Regions from separate parts of the Massilia sp. GER05 genome, predicted to be linked through region 2. Evidence: predicted binding sites of a transcription regulator. Region 2 holds the regulator's gene; each other region holds the start of a gene.
What was found. The regulator sigma-54, encoded in region 2, starts transcription at its own class of promoters, with help from an activator protein. The targets are predictions, from matches to a motif close to TGGCANGNAANCTGCTTT.
Positions count from the first base shown of each region.

Region 1: ACL58G_RS23020 (urease accessory protein UreD) is a predicted target of sigma-54. The motif match lies at 5,613-5,630, and genes of this name have one in related genera.
Region 3: pqqA (pyrroloquinoline quinone precursor peptide PqqA) is a predicted target of sigma-54. The motif match lies at 6,276-6,293, and genes of this name have one in related genera.
Region 4: ACL58G_RS19555 (VPLPA-CTERM sorting domain-containing protein) is a predicted target of sigma-54. The motif match lies at 2,327-2,344, and genes of this name have one in related genera.

Region 1 covers NZ_CP178858.1:5,194,138-5,201,846, reverse strand. The annotation lists gene ku (non-homologous end joining protein Ku) at 1-877, opposite strand, end outside; gene ACL58G_RS23040 (SDR family oxidoreductase) at 896-1,867, opposite strand; gene ACL58G_RS23035 (diguanylate cyclase) at 2,015-3,451, shown strand; gene ACL58G_RS23030 (SulP family inorganic anion transporter) at 3,466-5,133, shown strand; gene ACL58G_RS23025 (hypothetical protein) at 5,225-5,386, shown strand; gene ACL58G_RS23020 (urease accessory protein UreD) at 5,641-6,465, shown strand; gene ACL58G_RS23015 (urease subunit gamma) at 6,475-6,777, shown strand; gene ACL58G_RS23010 (urease subunit beta) at 6,785-7,102, shown strand; gene ureC (urease subunit alpha) at 7,103-7,709, shown strand, end outside.
Region 2 covers NZ_CP178858.1:416,259-423,967, reverse strand. The annotation lists gene ACL58G_RS01850 (cation:proton antiporter domain-containing protein) at 1-622, opposite strand, end outside; gene ACL58G_RS01845 (KpsF/GutQ family sugar-phosphate isomerase) at 708-1,730, shown strand; gene ACL58G_RS01840 (KdsC family phosphatase) at 1,730-2,263, shown strand; gene lptC (LPS export ABC transporter periplasmic protein LptC) at 2,271-2,882, shown strand; gene lptA (lipopolysaccharide transport periplasmic protein LptA) at 2,896-3,465, shown strand; gene lptB (LPS export ABC transporter ATP-binding protein) at 3,462-4,256, shown strand; gene ACL58G_RS01820 (RNA polymerase factor sigma-54) at 4,259-5,761, shown strand; gene hpf (ribosome hibernation-promoting factor, HPF/YfiA family) at 5,824-6,183, shown strand; partial or broken gene ACL58G_RS01810 (enoyl-CoA hydratase/isomerase family protein) at 6,287-7,364, shown strand; partial or broken gene rapZ (RNase adapter RapZ) at 7,607-7,709, opposite strand, start outside.
Region 3 covers NZ_CP178858.1:1,663,526-1,671,234, forward strand. The annotation lists gene ACL58G_RS07355 (S9 family peptidase) at 1-1,082, opposite strand, end outside; gene ACL58G_RS07360 (methyl-accepting chemotaxis protein) at 1,198-2,928, opposite strand; gene pqqE (pyrroloquinoline quinone biosynthesis protein PqqE) at 3,091-4,218, opposite strand; gene pqqD (pyrroloquinoline quinone biosynthesis peptide chaperone PqqD) at 4,226-4,489, opposite strand; gene pqqC (pyrroloquinoline-quinone synthase PqqC) at 4,501-5,190, opposite strand; gene pqqB (pyrroloquinoline quinone biosynthesis protein PqqB) at 5,187-6,095, opposite strand; gene pqqA (pyrroloquinoline quinone precursor peptide PqqA) at 6,143-6,217, opposite strand; gene ACL58G_RS07390 (VOC family protein) at 6,409-6,801, shown strand; gene ACL58G_RS07395 (hypothetical protein) at 6,798-7,202, opposite strand; gene ACL58G_RS07400 (penicillin-insensitive murein endopeptidase) at 7,204-7,709, opposite strand, start outside.
Region 4 covers NZ_CP178858.1:4,403,643-4,411,351, reverse strand. The annotation lists gene prsT (XrtA/PEP-CTERM system TPR-repeat protein PrsT) at 1-2,160, opposite strand, end outside; gene ACL58G_RS19555 (VPLPA-CTERM sorting domain-containing protein) at 2,380-3,213, shown strand; gene ACL58G_RS19550 (sensor domain-containing diguanylate cyclase) at 3,220-4,161, opposite strand; gene ACL58G_RS19545 (Dps family protein) at 4,281-4,829, shown strand; gene ACL58G_RS19540 (sensor histidine kinase) at 4,968-5,744, shown strand; gene ACL58G_RS19535 (response regulator) at 5,737-6,369, shown strand; gene ACL58G_RS19530 (hypothetical protein) at 6,374-6,685, opposite strand; gene ACL58G_RS19525 (response regulator transcription factor) at 6,881-7,516, shown strand; gene ACL58G_RS19520 (sensor histidine kinase) at 7,528-7,709, shown strand, end outside.

The DNA of each region.
Region 1 (7,709 bases), 2.5 Mb from region 2:
CCTCGTCGTCCTCAGACGGTTTCCTCGCCTTGCGCGGCGGCGGTTCGTCGTCGTCATCGTCGTCCGCCGCGGCTTTGGAAGGCTTCTTGCCGAGGCTGGCCTGCAGCAGCGAGACCAGGTCGATGACGTTCGACTTGGCGGGTTTCTCTTCTTCCGGCTCCGGTTCGGTGAGTGTCTTGGTCTGGTTGGCGGCGATCTTCTTCTTGATCAGCGCCATCACGTCCTCGCGGTACGTGTCGTGGTACTGCTGCGGCTTCCACTTCTCGCTCATGCCTTCGACGAGCGCCCTGGCCATCTGCAATTCCTTCTCCGTGACCTGCGCCGCCTTCGAGTCCGCCGCCGGGATCTTCAGCTCGTCGGTGGGACGGATCTCGTCCGGGTAGCGCAAGGTGTTCAGCACGATGGTGTCGCCCACGCAGACGAGGGCGGCGAGGTGCTGCTTGACGCGGATGACGACGTTGGCGATGCCGATCTTGCCGACGTCGCGCAAGGTCTCGCGCAGCAGCGCATAGACCTTGTCGCCGCCCTTGCCGGGCGCGAGGTAGTAGGGCTGTTCGTAGTAGATCAGCGGGACCTGCTCGGCGTTCACGAACGCGATGATGTCGATCGTCTGCGTCGCTTCCGGGTTGGCGCGGCGCAGGTCTTCGTCGGACAGGACGACGTATTCACCGTCGCTGTATTCATAGCCCTTGACGATGTCGTCCCAGGAGACCTCCTTGCCGGTCGCCTTGTTGTAGCGCTTGAAGCCGATCGGCGCGAAGTCGCGCCGGTCGAGCATCGACAGGTCGAGCCCCTGGTCGCTCGCCGCCGGATACATCTCGACCGGGATGTGCACCAGCCCGAAGCTGATCGCACCTTTCCACATGCTGCGTGCCATCTGGAGCTCTCCTCGAGGTTATTCGCCCACCGATCCCGTGATCGGCAGCACGACGCCGGTCACATAGCCGGAGCAGACGTTGGATGCCAGGTAGACGTACGCCGGCGACAGCTCTTCCGGCTGCGCGGGACGGCCGAACGTCGTGCTCTGGCCGAACTTGGTGATGTCTTCCGGCGACTGGTCGGCCGGGTTCAGCGGCGTCCACACGGGGCCCGGCGCGACGGCGTTCACGCGGATGCCCTGGTCCAGCAGGTTGGCGGCGAGGGACATCGTGAAGGCGTGGATGGCGCCCTTGGTCGTCGAATAGTCGAGCAGCTTCTTCGACCCCTTCAGGCCCGTCACGGAGCCCGTGTTGATGATCGCGGCGCCGCGCTTCATGTAGGGCAGGCAGGCCTTCGCCATGTGGAAGTAGCCGTAGATATTCGTGCGCATCGTCTCGTCGAAGCGGTCTTCCGTCAGGTCGAGCAGCGACTCGGCGTGTTCCTGGAACGCGGCGTTGTTGACGAGGACATCCAGGCGGCCCCACTTGGCGACGATCTGGTCGACGGCCTGCTGGCAGAATTCCATGTCCTTCACGTCGCCGGCGACCGTCACGCATTTCGTGCCCTCGGCCTCGATCAGGCGCTGCGTCTCGGCCGCGTCCTCGTGTTCGTTCAGGTACAGGACGGCGACGTCGGCGCCTTCGCGCGCGAACAGGATCGCGACGGCGCGGCCGATGCCGGAATCGCCGCCGGTCACGATGGCGACCTGGCCCGCCAGCTTGCCACTGCCCTTGTAGTGCTCGGCCATGAACTTCGGCTTCAGCTCCATCTGGGCTTCGATGCCCGGCTTGGCCAGGTGCTGGGCGGGGAAGTCGCCGCTGGGCTGCTGGATACCCGTCTGGGCTGCGCCGCCCGACCCCTGGTCACCCTTCTGCATGCTGGCGTCAGCCTGGTCCTGGCGGTTCTGGATGGCCTTCTGCCTGTTCGCTGCGTCGTCCTGTATTGCCATGGTGCCCTCCTTGTGCATGATTTCGCCAGTATTCCCGCCTGAAGGACGCGCTGACGGTGCGCTTCCACACATTGCGAGCATTTGCTGGCCGTTACAGGTGCTTTGTGGCAAACTTGTTAGCGTAACAAAGTATTCCAGAGGTGATTCATGCTGCAGCAGACCGCGATTTACCTGAGTCCGATGGCGCAACGGCGCGCCGAATTCGGGGACGCCTGCGCCTCCCTGTTCGCACGCCTGCACCTGGCCGACAGTGCCGACGTCGCCGCGAGCCTGCTGGCGCGCGAGCAGCCGGACCTGCTCGTGATTGACCTCGACCGCTTCGAGCCCAGCATCGACGCGGAAGCCCTCGGCGACCTCGTCGTTCGCCGTGCCGGCGCACCCGTGCTGTTGTTATGTCCTTTCGCCGGCGCCGCCTGGCTGCCCGCGCTGATGGCGCACGGCCCCGTGCACTATGCCGTCACGCCGCTCGACGCGGCCGCGCTGCGCGCCGCGGTGAGCAGGCGCCTTGCGCAGCCGCAAGCGCCGTCGGGCGGCGCCGCCGGCCTGCGCACCCTGCTGGACCTGCGCGCCCGCGTCCAGGCCGCGCTCGACGAGGCGGAAGACGCACATACGTTGTCCGAAGCCTTGTGCGCCGCGCTGTGCGCGTGGCCGGGCGTGCTGCATGCGGGCGTCTTCCTGCTCAAGGAGGGCAACGATCTGCAACTGGAAGCCCAGCAGGGACCGGAGGGATTGCTGCTCGGCGCGCTGCTGCAGCGCACGGACCGCCTCCTGCAGGCGCCGCTGCGCCACGCATTCCCCGGCCTGCTGGCCGCGGCGGGCGGCGCGGCTGCGTTGATCGAAGTCCCGGAGCAATCGGGCGAACCGGCGCTGGCGGAAGGGCTGCGCGCGCACGGCGTCGCGATGGCGCTGGGCCTGCCCATTCCCGCCGACGGTCCCGGCACGCCGCGCGGCGCGCTGTCGCTGCTGTTCGGCGCCGCGCGCGAGCTCATGCCGGACGAGTGGGCGACGTTGCAGGACGTGGCGCGCCTGGCCGCCTTCGGCCTGCGCCTCGTCGCCATCGGCCAGGAAAACGAGCACCTGATGGCGCGCCTCACGTACATCTCGACGACGGATGCGCTGACCGGCGTCGCGAACCGCCGCCACGGCGAGGAATTGCTGGAAAAAGAGATCAAGCGCGCCCGCCGCTACCGCGTGCCGCTCGCGCTGCTGTCGTTCGACATCGACCGGTTCAAGGCGGTCAACGACACGTACGGCTACCCGGTCGGCGACGTGGCGCTGCGCACCGTGGCCGACACGACGCGCGCGGTGCTGCGCGCCAGCGACATCCTCGTGCGCTCGGGCGGCGAGGAATTCCACATCATCGCGCCGCACACGAGCGCCATCGACGGTTTGAAAATGGCGGAAAAGGTGCGCGTGGCGATCGAACAGGCGGAGATTCCCGGCTGCGACCACGTGACGGTGAGCCTCGGCGTGGCCCAGCTGGGCGAGCAGGAAAGCGGCGATTCGCTGACGCAGCGGACCGATGCCGCCCTGGCGCGCGCCAAGCGGGCGGGCCGCAACTGCGTCGAACTGGCGATGCAGTGAGCGGCGGCGCGCCGATGCGCACGGTAGCGACGAGCCCGCGCCTGCTCGGCTGGCTGCGGACGTATCGCCGCGACGATCTCGCGGGCGACGTGGGCGCCGGCATCGTCGTGGCCATGATGATGATCCCGCAGGGCATGGCCTACGCGCTCGTCGCCGGCCTGCCGCCCGTCGCGGGCCTGTATGCCAGCATCGTGCCGCCGCTGCTGTACGCCCTGTTCGGCACGAGTTCCTCGCAATCCGTCGGGCCGATGGCGATCATCTCGCTGATGACGGCGTCCGCGCTGGCGCCGCAAGCATCGCCGGGCAGCGCGCTGTACGGCATGCTGGCGGCGCAGCTGGCGCTGGTGTCCGGGGTCGTGCTGCTCGCGTGCGGCCTGCTGCGCGTGGGCTACCTCGCCAACTTCTTCTCGCGCCCCGTGATGAGCGGCTTCACGCTGGGCTCCGCCGTCGTCATCTCGCTGGGGCAGGTGCGCACCCTGCTGGGCGGCGCGCTGCCGCACGTGCACGGCCCCAGCGCCGCGCTGGGCGTGGGGAGTATCGCGCTGCTGCTGTTCGCGCGGCGCTGGCTGGCGCCGCTGCTGCGCCGGCTCGGCATGCCGTCCGGCGCGGCCGACGTCGCCGCGCGTCTCGCACCGATGGTGCTCGTCCTGGGCGGCATCGCACTCGTGACATCGATGCGCCTCGACCGCATGGGCGTGCAGGTGATCGGCGCCGTGCCGGCCGGGCTGCCGGGCCTGAGCCTGGCGACGTCCGCCGCGCATTGGCAGGCGTTGCTGAAACCGTCCCTCCTGATCGGCTTCATGAGCTTCCTGATCGCGATGTCGGGTGCGCAGACGCTCGCGCTGAAGCGCGCGGAAAAACTGCACACGAACCGCGAACTCGTGGGGCTGGGCCTGGCCAACGTCGGCAGCGCGCTGTCCGGCGGCTTTCCCGTGACCGGCAGCCTGTCGCGCTCCGCCGTGAACTTCGCGGCCGGCGCGCGGACCCAGCTGGCGGGCGTGATCACGGCGGCGCTGCTCGCGGGCGCGCTCGTGCTGCCCACCGGCTGGCTGGCGCTGCTGCCGCTGCCCGTGCTGGCCGCGACGATCATCGTCGCCGTGCTCGGCCTGCTGGACTGGTCGACGCTGCGCACCGCATGGAACTACGACCGCGCCGACGCGCTCGCGCTGCTGGCCACCAGCGGCGGCGTCCTGCTGCTCGGGGTGGAGGCGGGCGTCGTGCTGGGGCTGCTGCTGTCGCTGGGAACGATGATCTGGCGCGAGAGCCGGCCTCACATCGCGGTGCTGGGCCGGATTCCGCACACTGAACACTTCCGCAACATCGACCGGTACTCGGCCGAGACGGATCCGAACGTGCTGCTGCTGCGCGTGGACGCGGGGCTGTTTTTCGGGAATATCGAAGCGGTCAGTGAGCGCATCGAGGAAGAACTGGCCGCGCACCGCGAGGCGCGCCACCTGGTGCTCGTGCTGTCGGCCGTGAACGCCATCGACAGTTCGGCGCTGTTCGGGTTGCTCGAATTGAATCGCGCCCTGGCCCGGCGCGACGTCCGCCTGCACCTGGCCGAGGTCAAGGGACCGGTGCTGGACCGCCTGCGCGCGTCGACTTTGTTGAGTGAGCTCAGCGGACGTCTCTTTTTAAGTACAGCAAATGCCTGGAATGCCCTCGCACGACACGACACGTGATTGCAAGCAAATCCCAGCTGTGGCAGGATGGAACCACGGTTTTAGAGAAAAGGTGGATATCATGCCGCGCCCAAGTACTATCGTTATTCTGTTGTCAACCGTCGCCTTGCTCGCCCTCGGCTTCGCCGCCGCTGTCCCGGCCGGCATCGCCCTGGCGCTGACGTTCGAACTGGCCGCCTACAAGCGTGCCGCCGACCGCGAACGCGCCCTGCGTCCGGTCCGCATCGCCCGCCCGCTGCGCCGCCGCCGCTGATTTTTTTCAGCCCTGGTTCGCCCGCTTGACCGGTGCTATCGCCGGTCGGGCCCGCGGACACCCTCCGATTTCCTCTCCTGGTCGCCACGCGCGGCCCTCTGTCGGCTTCACCTTTGACGTTGCCGAAATCATATTGATCACCTGATCCGGGCGTGCGCCCGCACCGTTCCGGTGCCGCCGGTGCCGTGCTGGTGCGCCGCGTCCGCGCGTTCCTCCGTCCCGCGAGTGGCACGCATCGTGCTAACTCATCGGGTATGCCCTTCGACGATCCAACCTGCACCTCCTGGCACGCATCCCTCCGTCTCGGCTTCGCCCGCGACGGCGGCTGCACGCGGCTCGTCCGGCGCGAGCACCGCGGGCCGCTGCGCGTGCAGAAGGCGTTGTATCCCGAAGGGCCGGGAACCTGCCACGTGATCGTCGTGCACCCGCCCGGCGGCATCGTGGGCGGCGACCGGCTCGACATCGCGCTCGACGTGCCGGCCGGCTGCCACGTGCTGGCCACGTCGCCCGGCGCCGCGAAGTGGTATCGCGCCAACGGCCGGACGTCGCGTCAGGACGTGCGCCTGGCCGCCGGTCCCGGCGCCGCGATCGAATGGCTGCCGCAGGAAACCATCGTCTACGACGAGGCCGACGTGATGCTCGCGCACGACGTCGACCTGGCCCCGGGCGCCGTCTACATCGGCAGCGAGGTGCTGTGCTTCGGCCGCCGCGCGTCCGGCGAACGTTTTACGCGCGGCCAGGTGGGGCAGCGCACGCGCATCCGCATCGACGGCCGGCCCGTGTGGTGGGAGCAGGGCGGCGCCACGCCGGCGCTGCTCGCGAGCCCGCTGGGCATGGAGGGACACAGCGTCTGCGCGACGCTCGTCGCCGTCGGCAAGCCCGTGCCGGCGGGCCTGCGGGACGCGGTGCGCGCCGTCGATCCGGGCCTCGCCGTCAGCCAGGTCAAGCACGTGTTCGTGGCGCGCTTCCTCGGCGACGACGGCGAACGGGCCCGTGCCGCGCTGACGGGGGCGTGGACGGCGCTGCGGCCGCACCTGCTGGACCGGCCGGCCACGCCGCCGCGCATCTGGAATACGTAAAGGATCGCCATGGACCTGACCCCACGCGAAAAAGACAAGCTGCTGATCTTCACGGCCGCGCTGCTGGCCGAACGCCGCCGCGCGCGCGGCCTGAAGCTGAACTACCCGGAAGCCGTCGCGCTGATCACGGCCGCGATCATGGAAGGCGCCCGCGACGGCCGCAGCGTGGCCGAGCTGATGAGCGAGGGCACCATGATCCTGGCGCGCGCCGACGTGATGGACGGCGTGCCGGAGATGATCCCGGACATCCAGGTCGAAGCCACGTTCCCGGACGGTAGCAAGCTCGTCACCGTCCACAACCCGATCCCGTGAGCGCCCCATGATCCCCGGCGAATACTTCCTCGAGAATGGCGACATCGTCATCAACGCGGGCCGGCCCACGGTGGCGCTCGTCGTCGCGAACGCGGGCGACCGTCCCGTGCAGGTGGGCTCCCACTACCACTTTTACGAAGCGAACGCTGCGCTGCGGTTCGAGCGCGAGCTGGCGCGCGGCATGCGCCTGAACATCGCGGCCGGCACCGCCGTGCGCTTCGAGCCGGGTCAGCGGCGCACCGTCGAACTGGTGGCGTTGAGCGGCGCGCGCATCGTGCATGGCTTCCAGGGCCTGATGGGCGGCCCACTCGATGGAGGCGCCTGAATGGCCACGATCTCCCGCCAGGCGTATGCCGACATGTACGGACCGACGACGGGCGACCGCATCCGCCTCGCCGACACGGCGCTCGTCATCGACATCGAAAAGGATTACGCCATCTACGGCGAGGAAGTGAAATTCGGCGGCGGCAAGGTGATCCGCGACGGCATGGGCCAGTCGCAGCGCGTCCGCGCGGACGTGATGGACACGGTGATCACGAACGCCGTCATCGTCGACCACTGGGGCATCGTCAAGGCCGACATCGGCATCAAGGATGGCCTGATCGCCGCCATCGGCAAGGCCGGCAACCCGGACATCCAGCCCGGCGTGACGATGGCCATCGGCGGCGCGACGGAAATCATCGCGGGCGAAGGCATGATCGCCACCGCGGGCGGCATCGACACGCACATCCACTTCATCTGCCCGCAGCAGATCGAGGAGGCCCTGATGTCCGGCATCACGACGATGCTGGGCGGCGGTACCGGCCCCGCCGTCGGCACCGCGGCGACGACGTGCACGCCGGGCGCGTGGCACATCCATTCGATGCTGATGGCGGCCGACGCGTTCCCGATGAACCTCGGCTTCTTCGGCAAGGGCAACGTGAGCCAGCCGC
Region 2 (7,709 bases):
TCAGCTTCTGGCCGAAGAACAGCAGCAGCGCCAGCACGGCGGCGGCCTTGATGCCGGCCCACGCGAGCGTCATCGCGAGTTCCTCGGCCGGTTTCGCCAGCGACGGGATCAGGATCAGCAGCGGCACGACGGCGAGATCCTGGAACAGCAGGATGCCGATGATGCGGCGTCCATGCTCGCTTTCCAGCTCCAGCCGTTCCGTCAGCAGTTTCGAGACGATGGCCGTCGACGACATCGCCAGCGCCCCGCCGAGCGCCAGCGCGGCCTGCCAGCCGATCTGCATCGACGGGGGCAGGTAGCGCGTCCACAGCGACACCAGTACCGTCACGACGATGGTCAGCACGACCTGCGCGAGCCCGAGCCCGAACACGATGTGGCGCATGGCGCGCAGCTGGGCCAGCGAGAATTCCAGCCCGATGGAGAACATGAGGAAGACGACGCCGAATTCGGCCAGGGCCTGCGTCGTGGTGCCGTTGTCGGCGAGGTTCAGCGCGTGAGGGCCGATCAGCACGCCGACGGCGAGATAGCCCAGCATCGGCGGCAGGTGCAGCATCCGGAACGCGACGACGCCGAGGACTGCGCTGCCCAGCAACAGGAGGGTGAGTTCGAGGCCTGAGGTCATGGAGCGCGACGGCGAGGTCCCGTAAATATGTTGTTTGTTACGTCTGGCAAGTTTTTTGCTTTCCCAATTCGGATATACTTTGCCTATGAGTGTAACCGATGAAAAAATAATGCTGACAAGTTTTAACGAGGCCCAGGCACGGCGCGCGCTGGATCTGGCCCGCGAGGCGCTGGATATCGAAGGCGAGGCGATCCGCAAGCTGTCCGCGCGCCTCGACCGCGACGACAGCGTGCCGCGCGCCGTCGCGCTGATGATGGCGTGCAAGGGCCGCGTCGTCGTGTCGGGCATGGGCAAGTCGGGCCACATCGGCCGCAAGATCGCGGCGACCCTGGCCTCCACCGGCACCCCGGCCTTGTTCCTGCACCCGGGCGAGGCCGCGCACGGCGACCTCGGCATGGTGACCTCGCAGGACGTATTGATCGCCATCTCGTATTCCGGCGAAAGCAGCGAACTGGCCATCGTGATCCCGGCCGTCAAGCGCATGAACGTGCCCGTGATCGCGATGACCGGCAAGCCGGAGTCGAGCCTGGCCCTGGCGGCGGACGTGCACCTGGACGTGGCCGTCGAGAAGGAAGCCTGCCCGCTGAACCTGGCGCCGACCGCGAGCACCACCGCGACCCTCGCGCTGGGCGATGCGCTCGCCGTCGCGCTGCTCGAGCTGCGCGGCTTCAAACCGGACGATTTCGCACGCTCGCACCCGGGCGGCGCGCTCGGCCGCCGCCTGCTCACGCACGTGCGCGACGTGATGCGCAGCGGCGCCGCGGTGCCGACGGTGAAACCGGACGCGCTCCTCACGGACGCGCTGCTGGAAATCTCGCACAAGGGCATGGGCATGACGGCCATCGTCGACGATGCCGGCCGCCCCGTCGGCGTGTTCACGGACGGCGACCTGCGCCGCCTGATCGAAAAGGTCCAGGATTTCAGCAAGCTCGCGATCCGCGACGTCATGCACCCGAACCCGCGCCGCGTGCATCCGGAACAGCTGGCGGTGGATGCCGTCGCCGTGATGGAAGAATTCCGCATCAACCAGATGCTCGTCACGGATGCGGACGGCGTGCTGGTGGGCGCATTGCACATCCACGACCTCACGCGCGCCAAGGTGATCTGATGGTGACTCCGCTGGCACACATGGAGCGCGCGGCGCGCGTCAAAGTCATGATCTTCGACGTGGACGGCGTCCTCACCGACGGCAGCCTGACGTACGGGCCGGACGGCGAAGTCACGAAGACGTTCTACGTGCTGGACGGCCTCGGCATCCAGCTGCTGAATCGCACCGGCGTGCAGACGGCGATCATCAGCGCACGCACGTCGCCCATCGTCATCAAGCGCGCAAGCGACCTCGGGATCACGCACGTGTTCCAGGGCCAGCACGACAAGCGCCTCGCGTTCGCCGAGCTGCTGGATAAAACCGGCGTGACGGCGGAGGCGTGCGGCTACATCGGCGACGACGTGATCGACCTGCCGCTGCTCACGCGCGTGGGCTTTGCGGTGACGGTGCCGAGCGGGCATCCGGAAGTGCAGCACCGCGCCCATTACGTGACGAAGAACCCGGGCGGCCGCGGCGCCGTGCGCGAAGTGTGCGACATGGTGATGCGCGCCCAGGGCACCTACGAACAGGCGCTCGCGCCTTACTTCGGATAAGAGAGATATGGCTCCCGCAAGCTACAAGCGTACCGCGCACCGCTGGCGCCTGCTGCTCCTGATGCTGTTCGCCGTGTTCTGCGCGTTCGGCAGCTTCTGGCTCGTGCAGGTGATGCAGGGCGAGGAGAACGGGCCGGGCTTCAACGCGGGCAACGAGCCGGACTACATCGTCGACAACTTCAGCTGGGTCCGCATGTCGGAGGCCGGCAAGCCGCGCTACGTGATCTCGGGAGAGCGCCTCACGCACCGCCCCGTCGACAACACGGCGCTCGTGGACAAGCCGGTCGTGCAGAGCCTCACCGACGAGCATCCGCCGATGACGATGACGGCCAACAGCGCGCTCGTGAGCCAGAACCAGAACCAGATCGACCTGACGGGCAATGTCGACATCCGGCGTCCGGCCGCCCCGGGTGCGGAGCCGATGCGGATCCGCACCGAGGTCCTGACGATCCTGCCGGACGACGAGATCGCGAAGACCGACAAGCCGATCCACATGACGCTCGGCGCCGCATCGGTCGACGCGGTGGGCATGGTCGCCAACAACGCCACGCAGCAGATCGCGCTGGGTGGCCGCGGCAAGGTCACCTATCCGCCACGCCAGTCGCGCGCAAGTCACTAAAAAGGACTATCGAATGAAAAAAATACTCGCCGCCGCCATCTTCCTGCTGGTGCCGCTGGCTGCCTCGGCCGAGAAGGCGGACGCGCTCAAGCCCGTCGACATCGCGTTCGACAACGCCAACGTCGACCAGGTCACGCAGAACTACGTCGCCACCGGCAACGTGGTCATCACGCGCGGCACCATGATCCTGAAGTCCGACCGCGCCGAGGTCAAGGAATCGCCGGACGGTTGGCGCACCTTCATCCTCACCGCGAATCCCGGCAAGCTCGCGACCTTCCGCCAGAAGCGCGATGGCGGCCCGGACCTGTGGGGCGAGGGCCAGGCCCAGCGCATCGAATACGACGAGCGCAACGACATCGTGAAGCTGTTCTCGAAGGCCGTCATCCGCCAGCTCGAGGGCAAGAAGGTCACGCAGGAGATGGCCAGCGAATTCATCTCCTACGATAACCGCAACGAGAAGCTGCTCGGCCTGAACGACGCCAACGGCACGGACAAGCCGGGCAATGGCCGCGGCAGCATCACGCTGCAGCCGCGCCGCGCCCCTGCCGCCGGCGCCGCTCCCGCTCCGGCAGGCAAGCAATGACGGAGGCGCACACGATGGAAGCAGGCACGCAGGCCGCGCCGGCCGAATGCGGCGGCAGCACCCTCGTCGTCAAGGGACTGCAGAAGAGCTACGGCAAGCGGCTCGTCGTACGCGACGTGTCGCTGCAGGTGGTGTGCGGCGAAGTGGTCGGCCTGCTGGGCCCGAACGGCGCAGGCAAGACGACCTCGTTCTACATGATCGTGGGCCTCGTGCCGTCGGACGCCGGCAGCATCGACATCAACGGCACCGACATCACCGGCCTGCCGATCCACCGGCGCGCGCTGCTCGGACTGTCGTACCTGCCGCAGGAAGCGTCCGTGTTCCGCAAGCTGACGGTGGAAGAGAACATCCGCGCCGTGCTGGAATTGCAGCGCGAGAACGGCAAGTCGCTCACCAAGGCGCGCATCACCGAACGTCTCGACGAGCTGCTGGCCGAGCTGCAGATCGAGAAGCTGCGCGAGAGCCCGGCGCTGTCGCTGTCCGGTGGCGAACGCCGCCGGGTGGAGATCGCGCGCGCGCTCGCGACCAATCCGCGCTTCGTGCTGCTGGACGAACCGTTCGCCGGCGTGGATCCAATCGCCGTGATCGAGATCCAACGCATCGTGCGCTTCCTGAAGGAGCGCGGCATCGGCGTGCTGATCACGGACCATAATGTGCGCGAGACGCTGGGCATCTGCGACCGCGCCTACATCATCAACCAGGGCGCGGTGCTGGCATCGGGCCGTCCCGACGACATCATCGCCAACGAATCGGTGCGCCGCGTCTACCTGGGCGAACACTTCCGAATGTAGTCATGAAACAGACGCTGCAACTCAAGACCTCACAGCACCTTGCACTGACGCCGCAACTGCAGCAATCGATCCGCCTGCTGCAGTTGTCCACGCTCGAGCTGCACCAGGAAATCGAGCAGGTCCTGAGCGAGAACCCGCTGCTCGAACGGCTCGACGATCCGCTCGACCGCTCCGTGCGGTTGCTGGCCGACGGCGCCATCAACAGTGCCCCGTCCTCGTCACAGGCGGGCGAGGCGCCGGCCGCGCAGGGCAATGGCGACGAAGGCGGCAGTGCGCCCGCCGAGAGCGGCAATGGCGAAGGCGGTGACGCCGGCGGCGACAGCGGAGAAAGCGGCGGCGAAGGCGGCGAGGACTGGGGCGAATACGGCCGCAGCGGCAGCGGCGGCGGCGAGGACGAGGACGGCCGCCCGCAGCTGGAAGCGAGCCCCGTCACGCTGCGCGAACATTTGATGGAGCAGGTGCGCCTGACGTGCTGCGCGGCGCGCGACTGCGCGCTCGTGGAACTCGTCGTCGATGCGCTCGACGACAACGGCTATCTGGAAGAACCGCTGGAAGACATCCATGCGCGCCTGCCGGAAGAACTGGAGATCGAGTTCGACGAATTGCGCACGGCGCTCGCCATGGTGCAGAGCATGGACCCGCCGGGCGTGGGCGCGCGCAGCGCGGCCGAGTGCCTGGCGCTGCAGATCCGCCGCATGCCCGGCGTGCCGATGGTGACGCGGCGCATGGCGCTCGTCATCGTCGAAAAATACCTGACGTGGTTCGCGCAGCGCGAATTCAACAAGCTGAAGAAGGCGCTCGATTGCGACGACGAAGACCTGCGCGAAGCCCAGGCCGTCATCCGCCAGTGCAATCCGCATCCGGGCGCGGCGTTCGCGTCGGACGTGTCGGACTTCGTCGTGCCCGACGTGATCGTGCGCCGCGCCAAGGATGGCTGGAGCGTGCAGCTGAATCCGGAAGTGATGCCGCGCCTGCGCGTGAACAGCCTGTACGCGTCGCTGATGAAGCAGGGCAAATCGGAAGCGCAGATGAACGCGCAGTTGCAGGAAGCCAAGTGGCTCATCAAGAACATGCGCCAGCGCTTCGACACGATCCTGCGTGTAGCTCAGGCAATTGTCGATCGGCAGCGCAACTTTTTTTCCCACGGCGCAGTCGCGATGCGGCCCCTTGTTTTACGTGAGATAGCTGATACACTAGGTCTACACGAGAGCACAATTTCTCGAGTCACAACTCAGAAATATATGCTGACCCCGCACGGCATGTTCGAGTTGAAGTATTTCTTCGGGAGTCACGTTGCCACCGAAGCGGGAGGCGAAGCATCGTCGACGGCAATACGGGCCCTCATCGTACAACTCACAGGAGCAGAAGACCCCAAGAATCCATTATCCGATAGCAAGATCGCGGAGATGCTAGGGGAACAGGGAATGGTCATCGCGCGACGCACGGTCGCAAAATACCGTGAGGCGCTGAAAATCCCGCCCGTCAGTCTCCGCAAATCCTTGTAACAAACACTGTCCCATTGCGCAGATGCGCGCACGGCAGGCAGTGCATCTTCAAAGGAGTGTGTATGAATCTCACAATCAGCGGACATCATCTCGATGTAACTCCAGCCATCCGAGAATACGTACAGAACAAGCTCGAACGCATCACCCGTCATTTCGATCAAGTGATCGACTCACACGTCATCCTCTGCATCGACAATCTCACCGAGAAAGAAAAACGCCAGAAAGCCGAGATCAACCTGCGCCTCGCGGGCAAGATCGTCCATGTCGCCAGTGCCGCGCACGATCTATACGCCGCGATCGACATGCTGATGGACCGCCTGGACCGCCAGGTCGTCAAGTACAAGCAAATGCTCAAGGATCATGACAACGCGTGTATCAAGCGCATGTCCGAAGGTGGGGAGGAGGAGCCCGCCGCGGCGTAATGCCACGCGTGCAGTAGCACCAAGGAGTAAAGGGCGCATCGGCGCCCTTTTAGTTTTTATGGGCGCTACAATGCTGCTCTGATTATTTCAATAACAACGAGACATGACTGCACACGTTCTGACGCGGGTTGCCAACCGCAGCGGCATCGTCACCCTGGACCGCCCGAAGGCGCTGAACTCGCTGTCGCTGGACATGGTCCGTGCGCTCACCGCCACGCTGCTCGCCTGGCGCGACGATGCATCGATCGACGCCGTCGTCATCGGAAGCAGCAGCGAAAAGGCCTTGTGCGCCGGCGGCGACATCCGCTTTTTCCACGAGGCCGGCCGCGCCACGCCGCAGACCGGCAGCCCGCTGCTGGAAGATTTCTTCACCGAGGAATACGCGCTCAACCACCTCATTCACTTCTATCCGAAGCCGTACATTGCGCTGATGGATGGCGTCGTGATGGGCGGCGGGATGGGCATCGCGCAGGGCGGGCCGGATTGCGGCCTGCGCATCGTGACGGAGCGCTCGAAGATCGCCATGCCCGAAGTGAACATCGGCCTGTTCCCGGACGTGGGCGGCAGCCACTTCCTGTCGCACGCGCCGGGCCGCCTCGGCCACTATCTCGGCGTGACGGGCGTGACGATCGGCGCGGCCGATGCGATCTACGTCGGCCTGGCCGACGTGTTCGTGCCGGGCGCGCAGCTGGATGCGCTGCGCGCGCTGATCGAGACGACGCCGGGCGCGGAACTGCCCGCCGCGATCCGCGCGTTCGCCGCGCCGTTCCCGGCCGGCGCGAGCGAACTGGAAGCGCAGCGCGACGCGATCGACCGCCACTTCGGCGCGGACTCCGTCGCGGCCGTGATGGCATCGCTGGAGACGGATGGGAGCCCGTTCGCGCAAAAGACCTTGGCCACGCTGCGCCAGCGCTCGCCGCTGATGATGTCGGTAACGCGTGAGATGCTCGTGCGCGGGGAAGCGCTCGGCGTCGCGGACTGCCTGCGCATGGAGCGCTCGCTCGTGCGCCGCACGTTCGAACACGGCGAAGTGCTCGAAGGCGTGCGCGCGCTCGTGATCGACAAGGACAATGCGCCGCGTTGGAATCCGCCCACGCTCGATGCGGTCACGCCGGAGATGGTCGCGTGGTTCTTCGCGCCCGTTCTGGCCTGAACACGCGCATCCCTTGCGCGCTTTGTGATCTCGCTGGAAGCAGACGCGTTCCGCCTGGACGCACCGGATCGCCCCGTGCTGTTCGCGAAATTCGAACCGGCCGGTCCGCTGCGGTGAAGAGCGGCTTCTACCGGCTGCTCGACGAGTTCTTTTGATTTCCGCGCGGGCTCGGCGAGCCCGCCTACGCCGGGATCACGTACGGTGGGCATTTGAGGCCGGGGGCCTCAAATGAAACGTGCCACGCGTGAAGCATGCGTCGTGTTGGCGGTGTCAGGGCTGCTCGCGGTGGCGCACGACGACGCGTTCCGTGTCGCTGAAATACGCGCCGAGCCGCTCCGCCATGTACACGGAGCGGTGCTGGCCGCCCGTGCAA
Region 3 (7,709 bases), 1.2 Mb from region 2:
CCGCTGGCCACGTCGATCGCAAACAGGCGGTGCTGGCCGATGTCCTCGGCGTCCGCGATGAGCGTCTTGCCGTCGGCCGTCCACTGGATACTGCCCGGCGAGCGGTCCCAGCTGTCGGCCACGTTGCGCTTCTTGCCGGTGGCGAGATCGAGCAGCACGATGTGGTAGCGGTCCGCCTCGAAGCCGGGACGGGTCATGGCCAGGTAGGCGAGGGTGCGGCCGTCCGGCGAGAACACCGCTTTCGTATCCCAGGCGTTATTGTCGGCAGTCAGGTTGCGGGGCGTGCCGCCCGTGGCGGGGACGGTGTACACGTCGAAGTTCGTCGACCACGCCTCGGTCTTGCCTGCGATGCGGACCGAGAACACGACGGTCTTGCCGTCCGGGCTGAAGCGGAATTCCTCGCGGTCGCCGAACGGTTTCGACGGCACGTCGCCGTCGAGCGCACCCGACAGGCTGACCGGCGTGCCGTTCACGCGGCCTGATGTATCCAGCGGTGCAGCGTACAGCACGTTGTTGCGGCCGTCCGACCACGTGTCCCAGTGGCGCACGAACAGGCGGTCGTAGATCTTGCCGCTGGCCTTGTCTTTCTCTTTCGCGTCCACGCGCGCCTTCGTGCAGGCGAGGTCGGCGCAGTCGCGGAACACGGCCATGCTGAGCAGCATGCGGTCGCCCGTCGGCGCGACGCGGAAGGCGTCCACGTCGAGCGGCAGATCGGTCACGCGGACCGCGTCGCCGCCGGCCGCCGGCACGCGCCACACCTGGCCCGAGCCCGACCGGGATGACAGGAAATAGATCGCGTCGCCGTTCGGCGACCATTCCGGATCCGTGCTGCTGGCGGCATCCGACGTCAGGCGTTGCGGCGCCGGATTGGCGGCGCGCAGGTCGACCAGGTAGAGGTCGGTATGGCCGCGGTTCTTGCCCATGTCGGTCGTGCGCACCGTGTAGACGACGCGGCCGCCGTCCGGCGACACCGCCGGGCTGCCGACGCGTTCCATCGTCACCAGGTCTTCGACCGTGAATCCGCGCGGTGCGGCCGTCGCGCCCAGCGCCGTGCCCGTCAGGGCGGCGGCCAGCGCCAGCATACGTAATTTCATCCTGTCCTCTCGCTTGTGGCTTGTGAATACACGGCTGCGCCTGTTGGCTCAGCCGGTGAAAGGCAGCAATTTACCACGCGAAAGATGGAGCAGGGAACGGGCCTTAGAACTCTTCCCACTCGTCCGCAGCGGCCGACGCCTTCGCGGGCGCGCGTGCCGGCGCCGGCTTGACGACAGGTGCCGGCTTCGGTGCCGCCAGCGTCGCGGCACGTTTCGCGGCACGGACCGGCGCCGCCGGCGCCGCCGGTGCGGCCGGTGCAGTCGCCTTTACACGGTCGTCGAGGCGGAACACGCTGACCAGTTCCGCCAGCTTGCCCGCCTGGTTCTGCAGGGCTTCCGACGCGGCCGCGGCTTCCTCGACGAGGCCCGCGTTCTGCTGGGTCACGTTGTCCATCTGGCTGATCGCCTGGTTGATCTGCTCGATGCCGCTGGTCTGCTCCTGGCTGGCGGCGCTGATCTCGGCCATGATGTCCGTCACGCGCTGGATGCTTGAGACGACCTCGTGCATCGTGCTCCCGGCCTGGTCGACGAGCCTGGTGCCGATCTCGACCTTGTCGACGGAGTCGCCGATCAAGCCCTTGATTTCCTTGGCCGCGGCGGCCGAGCGCTGGGCCAGCGTGCGCACTTCGCCCGCCACGACCGCGAAGCCGCGGCCCTGTTCGCCGGCACGCGCGGCCTCGACCGCCGCGTTCAGCGCCAGGATGTTCGTCTGGAACGCGATGCCGTCGATGACGGTGATGATGTCCACGATCTTCTTCGACGAATCGTTGATCGAGCCCATCGTCTGCACGACCTGCGCCACGACGTCGCCGCCCTGGCCGGCCACGGTCGACGCCGTCTGCGCAAGCACGTTGGCCTGGCGCGCGTTGTCGGCGTTCTGCTTCACGGTCGACGTCAGCTCTTCCATCGACGATGCCGTTTCCTCGAGCGAGCTGGCCTGCTCTTCCGTGCGCGACGACAGGTCCAGGTTACCGCTCGCGATTTCGGCGGAGGAGGAAGCGATGGCGTCCGTGCCCTGGCGCACCTCGCTGACGATGCGGGCCAGGCGGTCGCGCATGGATTTCATCGCGAACAGCAGGCTCGTCTCGTCGCCGGCGCGCAGTTGCACGTCGGTGCCCAGGTCGCCGGCGGCGATGCGGCCTGCAACTTCGGCTGCGTAGGCGGGCTCGCCGCCCAGCTGGCGCGTGAAGCTCCGGGTGGTCAGGATACCGAAGCCGGCGCCGAGCAGGGCGCTGAGCGCGACCAGCACGAGCAGCGTGGCGCGGCTGTCTTCATATGCGTTCTTGTTGCTCAGATTGGTTTCCTGGGCCATCGCTTCCTTGTTCTGGGCCAGATCCGCCAATTTGGCGTCGAGGTCTTGCGACTTCGGCAGCATCGTCCCGAACAGGTAGTCGACGGAATCGCGCTTCGTCTCGAGCGGCTCCGCTTTCACGCGCTTGACCAGGTCCGCGATCATGCCGTCGAAGTCGCGCAGCTGGGCGTCGGCTTCGGCAAAGATGCGCTTGCCTTCGTCCGAATGGAACAGCGGACGCGCCTTGTCGAGGTTTTCCTGCAGCTGCTGCCTGTACTTGTCGGCGTTGGCCAGCATCGTGGTGCGCTGGTCGTCGGTCGACGCCAGCATGGCGCTGCGCAGCGAACGGCCGAGGGAGACCTGGTTCAGATCGGCTTCCTTGACGTAGGAAATGCCCAGCAATTCCTTCTGATACATGCGCTTGGCGCGCTCGTTCATCTGGGTCATGTTATAGATCGCAATGCCGGCGACGATGGCGCCGAGCACGACGACGGCAAGAAAACCAAGGGTCAGCCGGGTCGCGACCTTCATTTGCTTGAACATGGCACATCTCCTGATGATGAGTTCAGGTAAATGTTAATTGATGTGCGGAAATAATTTGTGAGAATTCGGGTCCGTATGTACGATCTGGCGTGTTTTTCCAACACTTACTTGAATGCTTGCTTAGTTCGATATCTGTTCAATAAAAGATCGTTGAGTAGAGACCTATTTCTTGGGATTTTTCCGGAACACGATCGGTTGCGCCGGCTGCCACACGGCGTCTTGCTGTGTTCGCTGCGCATGCATGACGATCGCCTGCACGTCGCCATGCCGCGCCGACTTCGCGCACACCGGGTCCGCGTTTGCGGCGTCGCCCGTCAGCGCATGCGCCTGGCAGCGGCAGCCGCCGAAGTCCTTCGCCTTGTCGTCGCACGTGCGGCACGGATCCTTCATCCAGGCATCGCCGCGGTAGCGGTTGAATGCGTCGCTGTGGTACCAGATGTCCTTCACGCGCGTGTCGCGCACATTCGGAAAATCGATGCCCGGCAATGTGCGGGCCGCGTGGCAGGGCAGGGCGGTACCGTCCGGTGCGATGCCGAGGAATACGCCGCCCCAGCCGTTCATGCACGCCTTGGGCCGCGCCTCGAAATAGTCGGGCACGACGAACAGGATGCGCATTCTGTTGCCGATCCGCGCGCGGCATGCATTCACGACGCTTTCCGCACGCGCGACCTGCTCCCGCGTCGGCATCAGCTGGTCGCGGTTGACGAGCGCCCAGCCGTAATACTGCGTGTTGGCCAGTTCCAGGTACTCGACGCCCATCTCGAGGGCCATGGCGATGATCCGCTCCACGTGGTCGAGATTGAAGCGGTGCAGCACGACGTTCAGCACCATCGGATAGTCGTACTGCTTGATGAGCCGGGCGACGCGCGCCTTCAGGTCGAACGTGTTCGTGCTCGACAGGAAATCGTTCAGCTCGCGCGTCGAATCCTGGAACGACAGCTGGATGTGATCGAGGCCCAGTTCCTTCATGCGCGCGAGACGCGATTCGGTGAGGCCGATGCCGGACGTGATCAAATTCGTATAAAACCCCAGCCGGCGGCCTTCGCCGACCAGTTCTTCGAGATCGTCCCGCAGCAGCGGCTCGCCGCCCGAGAAGCCGAGTTGCGCGGCGCCGAGCTGGCGTGCCTGGCGCATTACGTCGAACCATTGCTCGGTCGTCAGTTCGGTGCGGTCGTTGGCGGAATCGACCGGGTTGTAGCAGAACGGGCAGTGCAGCGGGCAGCGATAGGTCAGCTCGGCCAGCAGCCACAGCGGCGGCGCGATGACGGGACGGAAGGTCGGGGCGTTCATGATGGGCTCACACGATCCAGCCGCGCTCGCTGGCGACGCGCAGGAAATCGTCGACGTCCTCGCGCAGGCCGCCGCAGTTGAACGCCTGTTCGAGCTCGCCGACGATGGCCGGCACGGTACGGGCGCCATCGCAGCGCTTCAGGATCTCGGCCGCGCTCTGGCTCAGCTTGACCATCCCTTCCGGATACAGGAGCACGTAGTTGCCTTGGGCCTCTTCCCACTGCATGCGGAAGAGGCGCGACAGGGCGGGTTGATCGGGAACGGTGTGCATGACTTGCCTCCTCAGGGATAGGCCTTCTCGATGGCGTCGAGCATGGACCACAGGATGTCGAGCTTGAATTGCAGGATCTCGAGCGCGCGTTCCTGCTGGGCGCGGGTGGTGAAATGGCCGAGCGTCACTTCCAGGCCGTGCTCGACGTCGCGCTCGGCGAGCGAGATGCGGCTGCGGAAATACTGCAAGCCATCGGGATCGATCCATGCGTAATGCGTCGGCCAGTTGGCCAGCCGGTCCTTGTGGATCTTCGGCGCGAACATCTCCGTCAGCGACGAGCAGACGGCTTCCTGCCACGGCGCCTGGCGCGCAAAATTGACGTACGCATCGACCGCGAAGCGCACGCCGGGCACGACGTGCTTGTGCGACCACAGCGCGTCGCGCGTGAGCCCGACGGCTTCGCCGAGCCGCACCCACGCCTCGATACCGCCTTCGTTATCGCCCCAGCCGTCATGGTCGAGGATGCGGCGCACCCACCGGCGCCGCGTGGCGCGATCCGGGCAATTGGCGATGATGGCGCCATCCTTTTGCGGGATATTGACCTGGTAATAAAACCGGTTGGCGACCCAGCCGCGGATCTGGTCCGGGCCCAGCAGGCCCTCGTTCATGTTGACGTTGAACGGATGGTGGATGTGGTAGCCGGCACCTCGGGCGCGCAATTGCGCCTCGAACTCGTCGCGGCTCCATGCTTCGGTACTCATATCGTGATCTCCATGCCGTCGAACGCGACCTCGATGCCGTGGCGCGCGAGCAGGGCGCGCTCGTCCGAGTCTTCGTCCAGGATCGGATTCGTGTTGTTGATGTGGATAAGCACCTTGCGCCGCGCTCCAATCCTGTCGAGGACGGCGATCATGCCCCCGTCGCCGGACTGCGGCAGGTGACCCATGTCGGCCGCCGTTTTTTGGGAAAACCCCAGCGCGATCATCTCGTCCGCGCGCCAGAACGTGCCGTCGACGAGGACGCAATCCGCTGTCTTCAGCGCGGCGTCCACCTGCGCATCGATTGCGCCAAGGCCAGGTGCGTAGAACACGGATTTGCCTGTTTGCGTGTCTTCGATCAGCAGGCCGATGTTGTCGCCCGGGTGCGGATCGTTGCGGTGGTCGGAATAGGGCGGCGCCTTGCTGTTCAGTGCGAGGGGCGTGAAACGGATGCCGTCGATGCCGGGCACGTGCAGGCCGTCTTCGATCGGCAGTTCATGCCAGCGCACGCCGCAATAGTGCGACAGCACGGGCACGAGCGGCAGCCCCTGGTTGAGTTCGCGCCAGACCTGTGCGGTGCAATAGAGCGGTAGTTCTTTCCCTTCGCGCAGCATCAGGAGGCCGGTGACATGGTCGATCTGCGCATCCATCAGCATGACGGCGGCGATGCCGGAGTCGCGCTGGCCGCGTGCCGGCTGCAGGGCCGGTGTGGCGCGGATCTGCGCGAGGATATCCGGCGACGCGTTGATCAGCACCCAGTCGGTCCCGTTGGCCGACACGGCGATCGACGATTGCGTGCGCGCCGTCGCGCGGAGGGTACCGTTACGCAGGCCAGCGCAATTGCGGCAATTGCAGTTCCACTGCGGGAAACCGCCTCCGGCTGCGGAGCCTAATACGACGATGTTCATGACGTGGGTCCGGTAAGCCCGCGGCGCTGCCGCGGGCATGGGCTGCATTAGCGATTCGCGATGTACATCGTGATTTCGAAGCCGAAACGCCAGTCGATGAATTCGGGTTTGGTCCAGGCCATGGTTGTCTCCTTGATCGTTGGATGGGTTATGAATGCGCGGCGCGCAGTCAAGGAGGAATTCGCAATATCCATGCCACATGGCCGGCGCGGTCTCGCCGGGGCAGGCCTGTGTCAAAGATGAACAGTTGTATTGCACGACGATACATCTGTGACAGAATTGTTCAGTTTCGTGTGAACACTGGGAGACGCGGATGGACGAACGATACAAACCGGATGGCTATAACGCGGTATCGCCGTATTTGCTCGTGAAGGATGTGCGCGCCATGCTCGATTTCCTCGCCCACGCGTTCGGGGCGACCGAGCTGCGGCGCCAACCGGACGCCGACGGCGGGATCCGGCACGCGGAAGTCAGGATCGGGGATTCCGTGGTGATGATGGGATGCCGGCCGGGGGCGGAGCTGATCGCCTCGGTGCATGTGTATGTCGAGGATGTCGACCGGGTCTATGCGCGGGCGCTGGACCGTGGCGCAACCAGCCTGTCTGAGCCGCGCGACCAGCCGTATGGGGACCGGACGGCGGGGGTGCAGGATGCGCAGGGGAATTACTGGTGGATCGGGACGCGGTTGCGTGGGAGCGGTAGCTAGCAACTCACGGTTCCGACGCTGTCCCCAGTTCGAAGGTCGAGACCGATCCAGCATCGATAGGGGCCATCTTTCGTTCCCTTGTCCTGCGCGGTGTAGCTGCAATGAAGGCCTTTTTTTTCCCGCATCCGGTCGCCCGGTTCTCCGGTACATGTTTCGGGCAGGTCCGGACCAATGGAATCGAAAATGTCTTTCGCAGACTTGCCATCGACGAGAACTGTCAGCTTGCGATCGCTCGCCGTGGCCGGCGTGCGATCTGAAACGATGCCGGAATGGACCTTGTAGATTGCCCCTTGCAGTGGTTTCCAGAGACGGTACGGATCGGAAGACGGGGCGGCAGCATGGGCGAGCGACAGCGCGATCGCCGTCGCGCCCAAGGTCAGTAAGGTTATCGTTTTGCGCATGTCAGCCCCGTAGCTTCACATGAAAATGATGGTCGTGATTCGTGGCCTTTCTGACGAACGGGATATCAGGGCCGTTAAACAATACAAAAGCGGCTGGAGCAAATGTTCTGAACATCTCGATCAGCTTTGCGGTGCCTTGTTTGTCATACTCCGCATCCCACCAGAACACCGGAAGTTCGAGACCGTCCTTGCGTAGCGGCCGCACATCAACCTCCAGCCCGCTCATGTGTGAGTTGTGATCCGGGGTTCTCCTGCCGTCCGGGAGGCTGATGTCTCCGATACCGATACGTCGCTTATCGATGGCCTGCCACTCCAGCGCCACACGAAGCACGGCCGTCATCATGATCGGGTGAGCGTACTGATAGGCGCCTTTGGCCGGCTTCTTGTAGAGATCACCATACGCATAGTAGCCCGAGTCCATCGGCGCTTGTGGAAGCATGAAGAAGCCGCGCGAATCCTGCGTCGGGCGAGGACGGATCGGGTCGGGGCACTTGTCGTCGTCTTCGG
Region 4 (7,709 bases), 3.3 Mb from region 2:
GGCCATCAGGATGTCGCCCTGCAACTGGTAGCCGGCCGCGCCTTGCGGATGCTGCTTCTGCATGTGTTCCGCGACCATCAGCGCCAGGTCGTGCGAGCCCTTGCGCACGTACAGCGCGGCCAGTTCCAGCTGGGCCGACGGGAAATCGGGCTGGATCGCCAGCACGCTCTTGAGGTCTTCCTCGGCCTGCGTCGTGTTGTTCATCACGAGCCGCAGCGCCGCGACCTGCATCAGCGCGGGCGCGGAGCGCGGCAGCGCCTGGGCCAGCTGCTTGTACGATTCCAGCGCGGCCGGCAGGTCGCCCCGCGCCAGCTCGGCCTTCCCGCGCAAATCCAGCAGGTCCGGGTTTTCCGGATGGCTCACCTGCAGGCGGCGCGCCAGTTCCAGCGCCTTGTCCGTCTGGCCCGTGCGCAAATAGTGCGCGCACAGGTCGACGCCGGGCCCGATCGCGTGCGGGTCGACGGCGGCGGCCTGTTCCAGCCAGCGCGTCACCTCGGCGCTGTCCTGCGTGCGCTCGGCCAGTGTCGCCAGGCCGTCCATCGCGGCCACGCTCTGCTTGTTCTTTGCCAGGAAGTCGACCAGCACCTGGCGCGCCTGCGCCGGCTGGCCGGCGTCGAGCGCCAGCTGCGACAGGCTCGCCGCGGCCCGGTAGTACGCGGGATCGAGCTGCAGCGCGCGTGCGAAACTGGCGCGCGCCGCGTCCGCCTTGCCCTGGGCCGCCAGTACCTGGCCCTTGAGCGCGTGGGCCAGCGGCCGGTCGGGCTGGTTGCGCTCCAGCGCGAGCGCCGCATCGAGTGCGGCGTCGCGCCGGCCCAGGCGCAGGTTCGCCTGCACGAGGGCCTCGACGGCCTCCGGCGAACGCTCGTCGAGCGCCGTCGCCGCCTGCAGCTCGCGCACCGCGTCGTCGGTCGCGCCCGCGCCCAGCCGCGCCAGTCCCAGGCCCGTGCGCAGCGTGGCCGACGCACCGTCCAGGCTAGTGGCGCGCGCGAACAGGTCGGCGGCCTGGTCGTAGCGGCGCGCCTTCAGGTTGGCGTCGGCGGCCAGCGCCAGCACTTCGGCATCGGCCTGGCGGGCATCGAGCACGGGCTCCAGCACGGTGCGCGCCTCGTCCCCGTGGCCGGAGCCGATCAGCGCCTGCGCCAGCATCTTGCGCGCGTAGACGTTGGCCGGATTGCGTTCCAGGTAACGGCGGAAATGCTGCTCCGCCTGGTAGTTCGATCCAAGCTTCAGGTCGACGGCGCCGGCCAGCAGCACGCTGGGCATGTGGTCCGGCACGGCCTTGAGCACCTTGTACAGCACGTCGCGCGCGGCGTCGGGCTTGTCGGTCGTATAGTCGAGCAGCGCCTGCGTGTACGCGACGAGCAGGCTGCCGGGTGCGCCCTTCGCGGCCAGGTCCAGCTCGGCCTGCGCCATCTGCGGCTTGCGCAGGCCGATGGCGAGATAGGCTTTTTCCACGTGGGCCGTGCGGTGTTGCGGGCTGACGGCCAGCACGCGGTCGTACAGCGCCAGCGCGTCCTCGGGCCGCTCGCCCGCGCGCACGAGGTCGGCCTTGAACATCAGCGCGTCGACGTTGCGCGGATCGCGGGCCAGCACGCGGTCGGCGTAGCCGTGGGCGGCGTCCGCATGGCCCTCGACGATGGCGAGCCGGCCCAGGCCGACGAGCGCCGCCGGGTCGTCCGCACGCTTGGCAAGCACGTGTTCGTAGGCAGCCCGCGCCTCGTCGTTGCGGCGCAGGGCCAGGCAGGCGTCGCCGCGCGCGGTGGACAAGCCCGGGTCGTCCGGGCCGCCGGCCGTCTCGTCCAGCGCCTTCTGGTGCTGGCCTTCCAGCACGAGCGCCGCAGCCAGCGCCGCCAGCGCCGGTCCGCGCGCATGGCCCCGGTCCAGCGCCTGCCGGGCTTCCTTTTCGGCCGTCGTACTGTCGCCCAGGTCGAGGTAGACCTGGGCGAGCTGGTAGCGCGTGTCCGCACTGCGCGGGTCGGCGTCCAGCGCATTCTTGAGGACGATGAGGGCACCGCGAAAATCCCCTTTCGCGCGCAATTGGGCAGCGTGGGCCCGCTGCTGCTCCGCCGTCTGCTGCTTGCAGGCCGGAAGCGCGGCGGCGAGAACAAGGGCCACGAGGACGGCGGCCAGGCGGCTGGTGCGTGGAGGTGGGGAGGACATCGCTGATCTTGTTATAGATGAATGGTGCATTTTCGTGGGGCAAGGCCGTTTATGGCAAGCAAAACCCGACGGGCATGACCGCAATACCACGCCACCGCGAACAGTTGTAAAAAGATCACGGCTCTCATCGGTAATAAATAATTTATTTACAAGTTAAGTTTATCCGTGGCATGATACGAGCTGATGCTGGTCAACGTGTAAATATATCCGGGAGATTCTGTGAAAAAAGCGCTCAAGCTGGCCGTCTCGGCTGCATTCATCCTCGGCGCCAGCCAGGGGTGGGCCGCGACCATCACCGACTCCGGCGTCACCGCCTATTATGGCTACGACAACCAGGGCGCCGCGGACGTCATCGGGGGCACCGAATACGATATCTCCAAGGCGACGATCGCGCGCGCCGGGAGTGTGCTGACCATCACGATCAATACGAGCTTCGCGGGCAAGGCGGGCGTCAGCCCGACGTGGGGCAAGGACGGCCTGACCGGTGCGACCGGCAAGGGCATCGGCTACGGCGACGTGTTCCTGTCCGACACGTGGAATGCCGCGGGCACGTCCAGCAATCACTACACGTCCGACAACGCCACCAAGGGCACCGTCTGGGACTACGGCTTCGCGCTCGACAACCGCTGGAGCAACTCGGGCGGCGACTTCAAGCTGTACGCCCTGAACGGCGCGACCAACGCGCAGAACATCCTCAATTCGAACAGCTACATCAAGTGCTCGAACTGCAACTACCGCGAGAACGAGGAAACGGCCGTGAACACCAACTCGTCCACGGTCAAGGACACGGGCCTGTCCGGCAAATGGGCCGTCTCGACCGGCGCCCTGACGTTCACCATCAACCTCTCCGGTTCGGAACTGATGGACTACAGCTCGTTCGCGATGCACTGGGGCGAGACCTGCCAGAACGACGTCCTCGAAGGCGTGGCCATGGGCGTGCACATCCCGCTGCCGGGCACCGCCGCCTTGCTGTTCGTCGGCCTCGGCGCGCTCGGCATGGCACGCCGCCGCCGCGCTGTGGGTGCACTGCCCCCAGGCGCAGCGGCCGTCTGATTCCTTTCAGCCGGCGCTGCCGGCAATCCTGTTGCGTCCCGCCGCCTTGGCACGGTACAACCGCGTGTCGGCCACCTCGACGAGTCCGGCCGGCTGGTCCTGGCTGCCCGGGACGATCGTCGCCACGCCCATGCTGCACGTGACGACGTCCGCCACGCCGGACGCCGCATGGGGCAGCGCCGCCTGCGCCAGCCGCCGAGCGCACCGCGCCGCCACCGCCAGCGCCGCCGCCTCGTCCGTCGCGGGCAGCACCAGCGCGAACTCTTCGCCGCCCAGGCGCGCGCACAGGTCGCGCGTGCGCGATGCCGCGCGGTCCAGCACCCGCGCCACCTCCTTCAGGCAGGCGTCGCCCTGCGGATGGCCGTAGCGGTCGTTGTACTGCTTGAAGTAATCGATGTCGACCATCACGAGCGACAGCGGCTCGCCCAGCGCACGGGCCTTGCCCCACTCGACGTCGAGGATCCGGTCGAACATGCGCCGGTTGGCGATGCCGGTTAGCGGGTCGCGGTACGACAGCGCCTCCAGCTCCTTCTGCAGCTGCAGGATCTTGTCCTCGGCCCGTTTGCGTTCACTGATGTCGAACATGAAGCCCACCAGGCAGTCCACGGCCCCGTCGGCCCGCCGGATCACGTGCACGACGTCACGGATCCACACGTATTCGCCGTCGGCAGTCAGGGCGCGGTAATCGGCTTCGTGATCGGTGCCCTGCTGCGACTGGCTCACGCAGAAATCGACCGTCTTCTGCCGGTCTTCCGCATGGATGCGCGTGGCCCAGTCCTCGACCGTCTTCCAGCTGTCCTGGGGCCAGCCCAGCACGCGTTCGATCTGGGGACCGATGTACGTGAAGCGCGCGGAGGCCCAGTCGATGCGCCACGGGATGGCCTGCGTGGATTCGAGCAGGGTGCGGTAGACGCCGGCGTCGTCGCCGGTCTCGGAATGGTTGGTCATGGCGTTCCCGAACCTGAAAACCATCATACTACCGGAATGCCTGGCCTTTGGATCAGTGCCCATGCGGCGGGCGATGGATAGACTCGGGCTGTCATCCATTTCCCACCACGAGGTCTCCCATGGACAACCAACCTACCCAGGACAATGCCGGCGTCGTCCAGGAATTCGGCGCGCTGGCGCCCGTGCGCATCGGTCTTCCGGAGCAGACGCGGTCGCAGAGCGTGCGCGCCCTGAACCGCCTGCTGGCGCACACGATGGCGCTGCGCGACGCCTACAAGAAAGCGCACTGGCAGACGTCCGGCGCCAACTTCTACGAACTGCACCTGCTGTTCGACAAGCACTACGAAGAACAGGTCGCGATCATGGACGCCATCGCGGAGCGCATCCAGACCCTGGGCGGCGTGACGTTCGCGCTGGCCGGCGACATCGCCGGCGAATCGTCGATCGCACGCGCCCCGCGCGGCCGCGAATCGGCCCCCGCCCAGCTGGAACGCCTGGCCGCCGCCCACGAGACGATCCTGCTGGACGCGCGTCCGCTGGCGCGCGCGGCGTCCGACGCCGGCGACGACGGCAGCAACGACCTGATCGTCAGCCAGGTCGTGCGCGCCAACGAACTGCAAAGCTGGTTCATCGGCGAACACCTGGCACGCCAGGCCGAGCGTAACTGAGCGCGCCTGAACATCATACTTTAGTGTGATGTCATATCCTTTTGTATAGCTGGACCCGGGCGGCCTTCGTCCCGACAATGACCAGGGTGGCGCGGCATTCCGTCCGCACCACCCTGATCACCGGACGAGGAGCAGCCCATGACCACCCACCCGCCCCCACTGGCCGCGAGCCTTGAACCCGAACGGCAGGCGCGCCTGGCCACGATCGGCCAACTGGCCGCGTCGATCGCCCACGAGGTCGACCAGCCGCTGGCCGCCATCGCGCTGCACGCCCACGCGGCGCTGCGCTGCATCGAACGCGCCCAGGCGCCGGCCCAGGCGCATGCCGCCTTGTGCGCCGTGCTGGAAGCGTCGCAGCGCGCCAGCGCCATCGTGAGGAGCGTGCGCGCCCTGGCCGGCCAGGTCCGGCTCGAGCGCACCGAATGCCGCCTCGACGCCGCCATCGACGACGTGCTGGCCGAATACGCGGCCGACGTGCGCCGCCACGCCATCGCCTGCAAGGTCACGGTGGCACCGGGTGCGCGCACGGTGGCGGCCAGTCCCGTGCAGCTGCGCCAGCTCCTGCGCAACCTCGTCGGCAACGCCGTGGACGCGCTGTCTCCCGTGCGCGGCCGCACCCGCTCGATGGCGATCCGCGCCCGCGTCGGCCCCGGCGGCGAGATCGTCGTCACCGTGCGCGACAACGGCACCGGCATCGATGCGGCCGCCGCCGCAGACGCATTTGACCCGTTGTCGACGACGAAGCCCCACGGCATGGGCCTGGGATTGGCGATCTGCCGCGCCATCGCCGACGCCCATGGCGGCCGCCTCTGGCTGGACGCCAATCCGGACCACGGCGCCACGGCCGGCTTCGCGCTGCCGCGCACAGCGCACGCGCATCCGTCCACCGCATCGGTGGAGCCCGTCCATGGATGACCCGCGCCCCATCACCGTCCTCATCGCGGACGACCACCCGCTGATCCGGGCCGGCCTCGCCGCGCTGATCGGCGTCGAACCGGCGCTGCAACTGGTCGGAGAAGCGGGCGACGCCGTCGCCGCCGTTGAACACTACCTGCGTCTGCGTCCCGACGTCATGCTCGTCGACCTGAACATGCCCGGTGGCGGCGGCGTCGAGGCGATCCGCAAGATCCGCGCGATCGTGCCGGACGCCCGCATCGTCATCCTGACGACCTACGACGGCGACGAGGACGTGCACCGCGGCCTGCTGGCCGGCGCCAGCGCCTACCTGCTCAAGCAATCCGGCCTCGACGAGGTGGTGCAATGCGTGCGCCAGGTGGCCGCCAACCGCCGCTACCTCGCGCCCGGCCTCGCCGAGAAGCTGGCCGGGCGCGTGGACGCCAACCGCCTGTCGCGCCGCGAGCTCGAGATCCTCGCGCACCTGTCGGCCGGCATGAGCAACAAGCTGATCGCGCGCACCGAGAACATCGGCGTCGGCACGGTCAAGTACCACGTCAACAATATCCTGTCCAAGCTGAACGTCTCGTGCCGGACCGAAGCGGCCTGCGTGGCGGCGCGGCGGGGGCTGATCCACGCATACTGAGAGCTCAACCCTCGACCAGGTATGGCGCGGGGCCGCCGGCCATTTCCTTGAACAGCCGCCGGATCACACGGCTGAGCGATGCGTGCGGCTTGCCGCCCTTGCGCAACAGCGGGTAGCGGCCGGACAGGCGCAGGCCGTCGAAGAACGTGACCTCGTAGTCGACGCGGCTGTCGCGCCGGGCCTGCGCCGCCCACGCGGCCAGGATGCGGTTGGCCATCCGGAATTCGCTGACGACGGCCGTTGCGCCGGCGTCGGCGGACAGGCGGATGCGGACGACGTCGATGGGTTCGGTGGTTGGGGCGTTAGCGGCACGCATGCTGGGACTCCGGCGACTTGTGTGGTAAGAGAACCGGGGTCGGAGCGCCAAAAGAAGAACCGCGCTCTGACCCCGGTGCTGCCAGCGTAGCGTCCGTTCATGTCTTTTTCCCCACCCATTTGGCGGGGGGGCATGACTCAATAAGGGGGAATCTTGTACAATCTTGCCCTGTACCGCCCCCAAAGACTCCACCGCATGAACCCTCCCAGCGCCACGCCGATCCGCGTCCTGATCGCGGACGACCATCCGATGATGCGCGAAGGCATAGCCGCTTCGCTGACCGCGCACGGCAACATCGAGGTCATCGCTCAGGCCTGCGACGGCGACGAAGCGATCCGTTTCTTCACCAACTGGCGCCCCGACGTGGCCCTCGTCGACCTGCAGATGCCCGGCAAGGACGGCCTGGAAGCCATCCGCGCGATCCGCAGCATGCATCCGGACGCCCGCCTCGTCGTGCTCACGACCTACGACGGCGACGCCCGCATCGCTGCCGCGCTCAAGGCCGGCGCCTCCGCCTACCTGCTGAAGAACGTCCCGGGCCGCGAACTGGCGGCGACCGTGCGCGAAGTGCACAACGGCTCGCACATCCTGCCGCAGGCGCTGCGGCGCGAGGTGGCGATCCACTATGCCGGCGACGCGCTGTCGCCGCGCGAACTCGACGTGCTGCGCCTCGCCGCCGTCGGCCATTCGAACCGCGCCATCGGCGAACAGCTGCACATCGGCGAGACGACGGTCAAGACGCACATGAGCACGATCCTCGTGAAGCTGGGCGCGAACGACCGCGCGCACGCCGTCACGCTCGCCGTGCAGCGCGGCTTCATCGACCTCTGACCGGCACCGCGATGCGCCGCCGCCATCGTCTCGTCCGCGTACTCGCGGCAACCTTGCTGCTGGCCGCCGGGCCGGCAATGGCGGCGCCGGAAGGCTTCACGGACTACCACCACACGCAATGGACGGCGACCGACGGCGCGCCACCGGCCATCCGCATGATGGCGCAGACCCGCGACGGCTGGCTGTGGCTCGG